DNA from 3 places in the Nonomuraea recticatena genome. Region 1 is predicted to be linked to each of the others. Evidence: riboswitches for the same ligand, from Rfam matches in the RefSeq annotation. Region 1 holds a riboswitch; each other region holds the start of a gene.
What was found. A riboswitch is a leader RNA that binds a small molecule or an ion and turns the genes downstream of it on or off. The one in region 1 is predicted to bind cyclic di-AMP.
Positions count from the first base shown of each region.

Region 2: linked by a shared signal. The riboswitch ahead of ABFX50_RS17950 (C40 family peptidase) and the one ahead of ABFX50_RS44495 (C40 family peptidase) in region 1 are both predicted to bind cyclic di-AMP.
Region 3: linked by a shared signal. The riboswitch ahead of ABFX50_RS37690 (hypothetical protein) and the one ahead of ABFX50_RS44495 (C40 family peptidase) in region 1 are both predicted to bind cyclic di-AMP.

Region 1 covers NZ_BAAATE010000042.1:53,201-56,440, forward strand. The annotation lists gene ABFX50_RS44490 (hypothetical protein) at 1-692, opposite strand, end outside; gene ABFX50_RS44495 (C40 family peptidase) at 762-1,190, opposite strand; cyclic di-AMP (ydaO/yuaA leader) riboswitch at 1,366-1,508, opposite strand; gene ABFX50_RS44500 (LysR family transcriptional regulator) at 1,853-2,767, shown strand; gene ABFX50_RS44505 (C40 family peptidase) at 2,731-3,240, opposite strand, start outside.
Region 2 covers NZ_BAAATE010000008.1:104,112-107,351, forward strand. The annotation lists gene ABFX50_RS17940 (branched-chain amino acid aminotransferase) at 1-259, opposite strand, end outside; gene ABFX50_RS17945 (3-isopropylmalate dehydrogenase) at 422-1,474, opposite strand; cyclic di-AMP (ydaO/yuaA leader) riboswitch at 1,573-1,715, shown strand; gene ABFX50_RS17950 (C40 family peptidase) at 1,776-2,342, shown strand; gene serA (phosphoglycerate dehydrogenase) at 2,946-3,240, opposite strand, start outside.
Region 3 covers NZ_BAAATE010000028.1:90,291-93,530, forward strand. The annotation lists gene ABFX50_RS37675 (hypothetical protein) at 1-66, shown strand, start outside; gene ABFX50_RS37680 (roadblock/LC7 domain-containing protein) at 96-470, shown strand; gene ABFX50_RS37685 (hypothetical protein) at 495-866, shown strand; cyclic di-AMP (ydaO/yuaA leader) riboswitch at 1,150-1,284, shown strand; gene ABFX50_RS37690 (hypothetical protein) at 1,469-2,335, shown strand; gene ABFX50_RS37695 (alpha/beta fold hydrolase) at 2,380-3,240, shown strand, end outside; gene ABFX50_RS37700 (DUF4388 domain-containing protein) at 3,209-3,240, opposite strand, start outside.

The DNA of each region.
Region 1 (3,240 bases):
CCCGCAGCCCGATCGTAGAGCTCGACCAGCGCCCGCTCGCCGTAGCGGCCCGCGATCAGGCGGCAGGCCAGCCACGACTCCTGGTAGACCTGCGCGAGCCTGGGCGCGCCCGGCGTGAAGTCGCCGTCGGCCGGCAGCCGGGCGCTCGTCCGTCCCGAGCCGACCTCCTCGGCCAGCTCCGCGGCCGCGACGCCGACCTCCAGCCCCGAGCCGAGGTAGCCGACGTAGTCGGCGAAGCCCTCTCGCAGCCACACGGGACCGCCGTGCGTGCCCGCTGCGACGTGGGTGAGCTCGTGGGCGAGCACCACGTCGCGTCCCACGGGGGTCAGCCGCGAGAAGGCGCCGGGGACGACGATCACCCTTCCGCGCGACGCCAGCGCGGCCAGCCCCTCGAGCGAGCCCGTGCCGGCCAGCGCCGCCGCCTCCTCGGTGCTGGCCGGCACCACGACCACCGGCCGTACGGGGCGCCGCAGCACCGCCGAGACCGTGCGGCCGGCGGCGTCGGCCCGCGCCGCGAGGTCGCGAAGCAGCGTGGCGGGTGCGTGGTGGCCGACGGCGAGCGAGCGCGCGCCGTACGCGAAGGTGACACCCGACTCCCACAGGCCACGGGCCTCGGACGGCAGGCGAGGGCCGGCCGACCCCGGCACCGTCCCCGCCAGCGCGGCCGCCAGCACGGCTCTTCGGCTCACCACGGCAGCGATGCTAGCCCGGACGGCGGAGAGCCCCGTCCCAGAGGAATGGACGGGGCTCTCTGCGTGCGCCTACGCGCCGGGGCGGACCGCGCCGGCGAAGGAGGACTTGCGCCAGCCGCTGATCTTCTCGATCCGCACCGTCTTGCCCGAGCTGGGTGAGTGGATCATCCGGCCCTTGCCGACGTACATGCCGACATGGCCCTTGCCGCGGAAGAACATCAGGTCACCGGGCTTGAGGCTGCGCCAGGAGACCTTCTTCTTGATGCGTGCGTACTGGCTGTGCGTCACGCGCGGGATCCTGATCCCCGCCTTGGACCAGGCGTACTGCACCAGACCCGAGCAGTCGAAGGAGCCAGGACCCGTCCCGCCGTAGCGGTAGGGGTCACCGAGCTGCTTCTTCGCCACTCCGACGGCCTTGGCAGCCCTCAACTTCTGCCGAGCCGCCTTCGCCTGCGACTTCGACACGACGCGCGCCTTGCCGGCGCTCGCCTTCGCCACGCTCGTCCGCGCGACGTCGATCTTCACTGCTGCCGTCTTCACCGCGCTCGCCTCGATGGGGGTCGCGTGAGCGGCTGGTGCGTGGAGGACGACTCCTCCCATCGCGGCCATGACGCCACTCAGGGCAAGGCAGGACAGACGGGTCTTGTTAACAGGGGTGGACAGAACGTCTCCTTGAATCTTCCACGAATGCCTACCGGGTTAGCTGACGGGTTCGGGCGTGGAAGTCGCCCTACCGGCCCGCAGGCCGGACTCACCCCAGGTGCTCGGGTCCCCGGCTCCGTGCTCCATTCCGCACGGATTCGGCGGGTCGACCGCGCACGCTCATCTGGGGGTTCGGCGCGGCGACCAGCGGATCGTTATGCGTGCACACCGGCCGCTGACAGGGCCGGTGGACGTGGCGGGCGCCATGGCTTGGTCGCCGCGAAGCGAGAAGGTACCCGGCCCACCAAGAGCAGGCAAAGTCGAAGTAAAGGAGTCAAGATCGTCCACGGGTGGTTGTCAAGAGACAAATCACTGCTCCATGGACCGTTGCAAGCGACAATTGTGACCCTCCTCACAGTTGCTGTCACCAGGCGAAGTCAGGTCCCATTTGTCACATCAGTCACAGCAGTAACATCAGCCGAACGAGGGGTCTGACCGCTCTGCCATAAGCTCTTCGCATGCTTGATCTGTGGTCCCTGCGCGTTCTGCTCGAAGTCGGACGGCACGGCTCCTTCTCCGCCGCCGCCGAGGCCCTGTCGATGACGCAGCCGGCCGTCTCCCGCCAGATCGCCACCCTGGAGCGCCGCACGGGCGTCAGGCTCTTCCACCGCCGCCCGCGAGGCGTGCAGCCCACGGAGGCGGGTCTGGCCGCCATGGAGCAGGCGGCCGCCGTGGTCGACGGGATGAGCCTGTTCGAGACCAGGCTGCGAGCCTTCGCCGCCGCCGAGAGCGGCAGGGTGCGTGTGGCGGCCTTCCCCAGCGCGGCCACCAGGTTCGTCCCCGAGAGCTTCCGCCGCTTCACCGCCACCCACCCCGACGTCGAGCTCTCACTCACCGTGGGAGAGCGCGGCGACGCGAGACTGCTCGAAGGCGCGATCGACGTCGCGCTGGTCACCTCGTGGGACGCCGACCCCGATCCTGGGCTCGAGACGCTCTTCCTGTTCGACGACGAGCCGATGGTGGCCCTGCCCGCCGACCATCCCCTCGCGTCCCAGGAGCAGGTACGGCTGGCCGACCTGGCCGCCGAGCACTGGATCGACGGCACCCACCCCGACTGCCTCGGCCCGGCGGCCGAACTGTCGGCCGCGATGGGAGGGCCGCCGAAGATCACGCACCTGTGCGACGACTGGAACGGCCGCCAGGGCCTGGTGGCCGCGGGCGTGGGCGTGATGCTCTATCCGTCCATCGCCGGCAGGTCGGTGCGCTCGGACATCAGGCTGGCCCACCCATCGCCCGCGCTGCCCGCCAGAAGGATCAGCGCCGCCGTCCTGCCCGCCGACGGGCGCCCGCCCGCCGTGAGCGCCTATCTGGACGTTCTGCGCGCGATGAGCGCGGCCTACGGGCGGACCGCGCCGACCAGCCGCCTGCCGTAGGCCGACAGAGGGACGACCTTGACCACGTCACCGGTCTGCGGCGCATGGACGATCTTGCCGCCGCCCGCGTAGATGCTCACGTGCCCGAGGCCCTCGCTGAAGATGAGGTCACCGGGCTGCAGGTTGTCGAGGGAGACCCTGCGCTTGGCGCCCCAGGCCCACTGCTCCCACGTCGTGCGGGGCAGCGAGACGCCGGCCGCGCGCCAGGAGGCCTGCGTGAGGCCTGAGCAGTCCCAGCCGCCCGGGCCCGTGCCACCGTACTGGTAGGGCTTGCCGACCTGCGCGTAGGCGAAGCTGAGCACCGAGGCGGCGTTGCCCGAGGCCGAGCCCGTGTACTTGATGCCGGTGCTGTTGGGGTTGCCCACCCGGTAGGCGCCGAGCCTGCGCAGCAGCTTCTCCTGCTGCTCGACCAGCTCGAGCACCTTGTCCTTCTCCGACTTGACCTCGTCGCGCAGCTTGTCGGCCTCGGTGAG
Region 2 (3,240 bases), on a different contig from region 1:
CCTGGCGGTACGCCTTCAGGCCCTCGAACAGCTCCTGGGCGTAGTGGAAGACGGAGGTCGCGGGGTCGAGGACCAACGGCCCGTACGGCTGGAGCCGCGCGTCGTGCCAGCCCTCGCCCTCGGTGTAGTCGATCGAGATCATGTGGTCGGTGAAGACCTGCCCGAACCCCGGACTCGCCAGTACCTGCTCACGCTCTGCCGCAGTGCGAGCGTGGTCGGAGAGCTGCACATCGAAGCTGAGCTTCTGAGCGGTGGTCATGACGGAAATCCTTCTCTTTTCGCGAGATTTGCCCTGAGTCCATTTTGCGCTGGACCGGGTAACGGGAACCTACAGCAAACGCCTGGCGGTTCTCGCTGGCCGCCAGGCGTCAATGAAGCACCGGCGGCTGCGAGGCCGCCGGGCTGGGGGTGCACACGGCGGTCAGGCGCCGCCGGATACTCGTGCGGTGATGTCGTCACCGATCTCGTGCGTGGTGCGGCCGGCCCATCCGGCCAGGCGCTCCACGATGTCGTCGGCGACGGCCTGCTCGACGCGGGCCGCCTCCTCGGTCAGGCCGAGGTGGTCGAGCATCATGGCGACCGACAGGATGGTGGCCGTCGGGTCGGCCTTGCCCTGGCCCGCGATGTCGGGGGCGCTGCCGTGGACCGGCTCGAACATGCTGGGCGCGGTGCGGTCGGGGTTGATGTTGCCGCTGGCGGCCAGGCCGATGCCACCGGCGATGGCGGCGCCGATGTCGGTGATGATGTCGCCGAAGAGGTTGTCGGTGACGATCACGTCGAAGCGCTCGGGCTGGTTGACGAAGAACATCGAGGCCGCGTCGATGTGCTGGTAGTCGGTGGTGACCTCGGGGAACTCGGGCGCGATCCTGTTGACCGTGCGCTGCCACAGGTCGCCCGCGTAGGTGAGCACGTTGGTCTTGTGGACCAGCGTGAGCTTCTTGCGCGGCCGCTCGGCGGCCCTGGCGAAGGCGTAGCGGACCACGCGCTCGACGCCGAAGGCGGTGTTGAGCGACTCCTGGGTGGCGATCTCGTGGGGAGTGCCGCGGCGCAGGACGCCACCGGCTCCCGCGTAGAGGCTCTCGGTGCCCTCGCGGACGACGACCATGTCGATGTCGCCAGGGAGGGTGTCGGCCAGCGGGGTCTCCACGCCGGGGAAGAGCTTGACCGGGCGCAGGTTGACGTAGTGGTCGAGCTCGAAACGCAGGCGGAGCAGGAGTTCACGCTCGAGGATGCCCGGCGGCACGCTGGGGTCGCCGATGGCGCCGAGCAGGATGGCGTCGTAGCCGCGCAGCTCCTGCAGGACCTCGTCGCTCAGGGTCTCCCCGGTGGCGTGGTAGCGGGTGGCGCCCAGATCGTAGTGCGTGGACTCGATCTTGACGCCGACCGCCTCGAGGACCTTGAGCCCTTCGGTGACGACCTCGGTGCCGATCCCGTCGCCGGGGATGACGGCCAGACGAATGTTGCGCGACTCCATGGGCGGTACCTTACCGGCTCGTCTCGATGGACGAACACTCATCTCACTTGTCGGACGTCCAGTTTTGTCCTGTTTGCGGTGCTTTGACCCTTTCGTTAGAGTCCGTGCTGCCTAATCCGTTGCGGAGTGCACGGAGCCGGGGACCCATTTCCCCCTGGGGCGAATCGGTGTCCCCACACCGTAGGGCGGCTTCCACGCCCGAGCCCGTCAGCTAACCCGGTCGGCCACGTGGAAGGACAGTCCCCTGTCTCGCATCACCACGACCGCGGTCCTCTGCGGTCTTCTCGCCGCAGGAGCCCTCGTGACGGCATCCCCCGCCGTCGCGGACACCACCGGCTCCGACACCCCCTCGAGCTCCGCCACCGGCAAGGGCTCGGCGAGCAGCATCACCGGCGCCGACGTCAAGAAGGCGCGAATCAGCGAACAATCCACCCCCGCCTGGCGGGTCGCCCTCAAGTTCGCGCTGGCCAAGCGCGGCACGCCGTACGTCTGGGGCGGCACGGGCTCCGGCGGCTACGACTGCTCGGGCCTGATGCTCAAGGCCTACGAGAAGGCGGGCATCGAACTGCCCAGGGTGGCCGCCGACCAGTACCGGGCCTTCTCGAGGAAGATCTCGTGGGACAACCTCAAGCCCGGCGACCTGGTCTTCTTCAGCGGCCTCGGCCATGTGGGCATGATCTCCAGGCCGGGACACATGGTGCACGCACCCCGCTCGGGTGACGTGGTGAAGGAGGAGAAGCTCAGCGCCTGGCGACGGCAGGCGTTCGTCGGCGCGGTGCGTCCAGACCCCAAGGGTGTGGCGCTCGCGATGAAGCAGGCCAAGGCCAAGCAGGAACCCGCCCCCGCGATGCTGACCGCCACCCTGTAGGCGGCGGCACGCCCGTACGAGGCCGTCCCCTCGCGCTCCCGCCACCACGGCAGGCGCGGGGGGACGACTGCGCTTTCGCGGAGAGTGTCAGCGGTGGGGTCGCCCCGGTGGAGCAGGGGGACCTCCACCGGAACGGCCCGGCTCAGCGAGGGGAGGGGGAACCGCCGTTGTCCCTGCGGTCCAGCGCGGTCTGGACGGCCTCCGCCGCCTCTTCCTCATGCTCTTCCGCACGGTTCCATGGGTACATGTCGTACACGTGACTCATCTCATTTCGCGGACGCGTATGAATCGGACGTCGGACTCCGGTCGCGAATCCGACCGGGCCTGAGCTCGTGCGGTCCGGGTCACGGACCGGACGAAGGGGACTTAAGGCCGACACAACGCCGCTCACCGCGACGGGTCGTCGACCTGCCCTAACAGGCCCCGTCGCGGCAGGTAATAAGTACGAGTACCCAGCGCATTACTTCAAAAGTACCTGGCACGGTCCAGACTGTCTCGTAGGACGTCCGAATATCTCACGATATGAGACATCGGTGACAGTCGCCCCCGAACGCGCGAACGCCCTCCCGCGGTGCGCGGGAGGGCGTTCCATGCGAGACGGGGTCAGTCGGTCAGGTCGACCGAGCGGCCGCTGTCCGCGCCGATCTCTGCCACGATCTGGTCGACCACGTCGGCGGGGATCGCCGAGTCGACGGTCAGGGCGATGAGCGCCTTGCCGCCCTTGACGTCGCGCGCCACCTGCATCGAGGCGATGTTGATGCCGTGCTCGCCCAGCAGCCTGCCGACGACGCCGACGATGCCGGGACGGTCGGTGTAGGTGAGGAAGGCCAGGTGGTCGGTCGGCTCGATCTCCATCTCGTAGCCGTTGACCTCGACGATCTTGGTGACCTGACGCGGG
Region 3 (3,240 bases), on a different contig from region 1:
AACGGCGACCCGACCGACCTGAACCTGCTGATCCGGCTGAAGAAGGCGCTGGAGGAGCTGTCGTGAGGTTCCCCTCACTCAGAAGGAGACCACCGGTGGAGCTGCGAGAAGAGGTGCTGAGAGAGATGGTCCTCCTCAGGGAGCGCACCCCCGACATCAGCGGGAGCGTCGCCTGCACGGTCGACGGGCTGCCCGTCGCCTGCGATCTGAACGCGGACAACGCCGAGCAGACCGCGGCGCTCTCCGCCGCCCTGCTCGCGCTGAGCGCGCGCATGGCCGCCATGGCGGGCAAGGGCGCGCTGGAGGAGACGCTCATCTCCGGTACGGCCGGCTTCGCCGCCTTCTATGCGGCGGGCCCCACGATCGTCCTCACAGTCCTGGCCGAGCCCGGAACCAACCTGGGGCTGCTGCGGCTGGAGGGCCGCAAGACGGCGGCGAGCGTGGCCGCCATCGCATCACGCAAGCGGTGACTCACACCCCCGACGGAGGAAAGCATGGCGAGCATGGACGTCTCCCTCAAGGAGATGATGGCGATCGACGGCGCCCTCGGCGCCGTGGTGGTCGACTACGGCAGCGGCATGGCGCTGGGCGCGCTGGGCGGCTCCAAGGACCTGGACCTGCAGGTGGCGGCCGCGGGCAACACCGAGGTGGTCAAGGCCAAGCTGCGCACCATGGAGTCGCTTGGCCTCAAGGACACCATCGAGGACATCCTGATCTCCCTGACCGGGCAGTACCACATCATCAGGCCGATGACCGGCAGGGGCGGGAAGGGACTGTTCCTTTACCTCGCGCTGGACCGCGGGAGGGCCAACCTGGCGATGGCCCGTCACCAGATGCGCGCCATCGAGGAGAAGCTCGAGGTGTGACCCGCGCCTCCCCGTGCCCGCCCTCCGGCGGGCAGGGGGAGGGCTCACAGGCCCTGATTCGTCAGGGAATTTCATGATTTTCTTGGCTAGATCGCATTAATGATCAGAGCGCGCGTATTCCTCTGTTTTTCAGGGGTTTCGGGTGACGCCAACCCGGTTGAATCGTGACGATAAAGGGTAGATCTTCTGCCCGATTCATGGGTTTGCTTTTGCCTTTGGGGTGTTTTGCCCCTAGAGTCCATTGCGTTACCAGCTGGTGACCTTGCCCTTCATCAGGAAGGCAGGCCGGCTGGCGCCGAATCCCGCAGTGCGGGAACCGGGGACCCATCTCATTGGGGTGAATCCGGCCCACGGGCCGGTAGGGCATCTCCACGCCCGAACCCGTCAGCTAACCCGGTAGGCGAGATGGAGAGGACCGAACCCCCATGCACTACCGCCACGCCCCTGTAGCGATGATACCCGCCGCCTGCTGAGCGGCCCCTTTACTTCCCCCTTCCTTCCTCCGCGCTCCGCGTAGCGTCCGTTCGGCCTGTGCCCGGCTACGCCTTTCGCTGATCTCACTTTGAGCGCGGCATTCCCATTGCCTCAAACAAAGGACTTTCATGACCGCCCGCTTCGGCATGCGCGTTTCCGCTCTGCTCGTCACCACCGCCATCACCGTCGGCGCCGGCGCCGCCACCGCTTTCGCCGAGCCCACCGCCCCCGACATCAGCCAGGCCACCGAGCAGCGGACCCTCCTCAAGGGATCCACCACCGCCTCCTACTACTGGGACGACGCCTCCGGCCGCGCCGGTGACACCGGCCTGCCTGCCAGCGGCATCTCGATGCGCAAGGGCCTGGCCGCCAGCCCGAGCTGGCCCCTCATGACCGAGGGCTACGTCGTCTACAAGGGCAAGAAGGCCCCCTTCTTCGTCGGTGACCGCGGTCCCGGCGCCCCCTCGAACAACGGCATCATGCTCGACCTCGACGCCAAGACCTTCGCCGACCTGACCGGCGGCACCTTCAACTCCAGCACGCTGGGCGTGGACGGCAACGGCGGACAGGGCCACATCAAGGTCCAGTACGTCATCACCAAGTGGGGCAACGGCGTGGGCAAGAAGAACCACCCCGTCGCCTTCTCCACCGGCGCGTGGGGCCGCAAGGACACCAACCCGGCCAAGCCTCCGGTGGACGTCCTCGCCGTCGCGGCCAAGAAGAAGGCCGCCGAGGAGAAGAAGGCCGAGGCCGCGAAGGTGGCCGCGCTGAAGGAGAAGGCCGAGCAGGTCGAGGAGCCCAAGGAGGCCGGCAAGGCCGCGGCCATCGCGCCCGCCTCGCTGAACACCGACGCCACCGCTGCGACCACCGCCGCCGAGACCACGTCCGACACCTCCCGCACCGGCACCGCGCTCGCCCTCGTCGGCGGCCTCGCGGTCGTGGGCGGAGTCGGCTACCTGGGCCGCGGCCGGATCCGCAGGGCCGTCCGCCGCTAGGACGGCCTTGCCGTCATGCGGAACAGAATGTCATTCTGTTCCGCATGACGCTCATGGCGAAGAGCAACGGCATCGAGATCGCCTACGACAGCTTCGGCACCCCCGGTGACCGACCGCTCCTGCTGATCATGGGGCTGGGCTCGCAGCTCGTTCACTGGGACGAGGAGTTCTGCGAGCTCCTCGCCGCGAGGGGCCACCACGTCGTCCGTTACGACAACCGCGACGTGGGGCTCTCCACCCATCTCACCGAGGCGGGAGTGCCCGAGCTCGTCCCCAGTGCGGCCGCGCCCTACCTGCTGAGTGACATGGCAGACGACGCGGCCGGTCTCATGGACGCGCTCGGCTGGCCTGCCGCCCACGTGCTGGGCGTCTCCATGGGCGGCATGATCGCCCAGGCGCTCGCCATCGGCCATCCCGACCGGGTGCTCTCGCTCACCTCGATCATGTCCACGCCCGGGCCCGACGTGGGACCGCCCACCCCCGAGGCGATGGCCGCGCTGTTCTCACCGCCCGCTCCCGACAGGCAGACCGCCGTCGAGCGGGCGCTCGAGGTCTGGGCGGTGATCGGCTCACCCGGCTACGAGATGGACCGCGAGCGCATCGCGAAGGTCGCGGGCCTGGCCTACGACCGCGCCTACGACCCCGCGGGGACCGCCCGCCAGCTCGCCGCGATCCTCGCCTCCGGTGACCGTACCGAGGGGCTGGGCGGGCTCACGATGCCCGCACTGGTGATCCACGGCGAGGCCGACCCGCTGGTGCAGATCGCGGGCGGCAGGGCCACCGCGGCCGCCATCCCCGGCGCCACGCTGCTCACCTACCCCGGCATGGGCCACGACCTGCCCCGCCCGCTGTGGGAGGAGATCATGGACGCGGTCACAGCTGTTCAAGGCCGGCCTTCAGCCGCA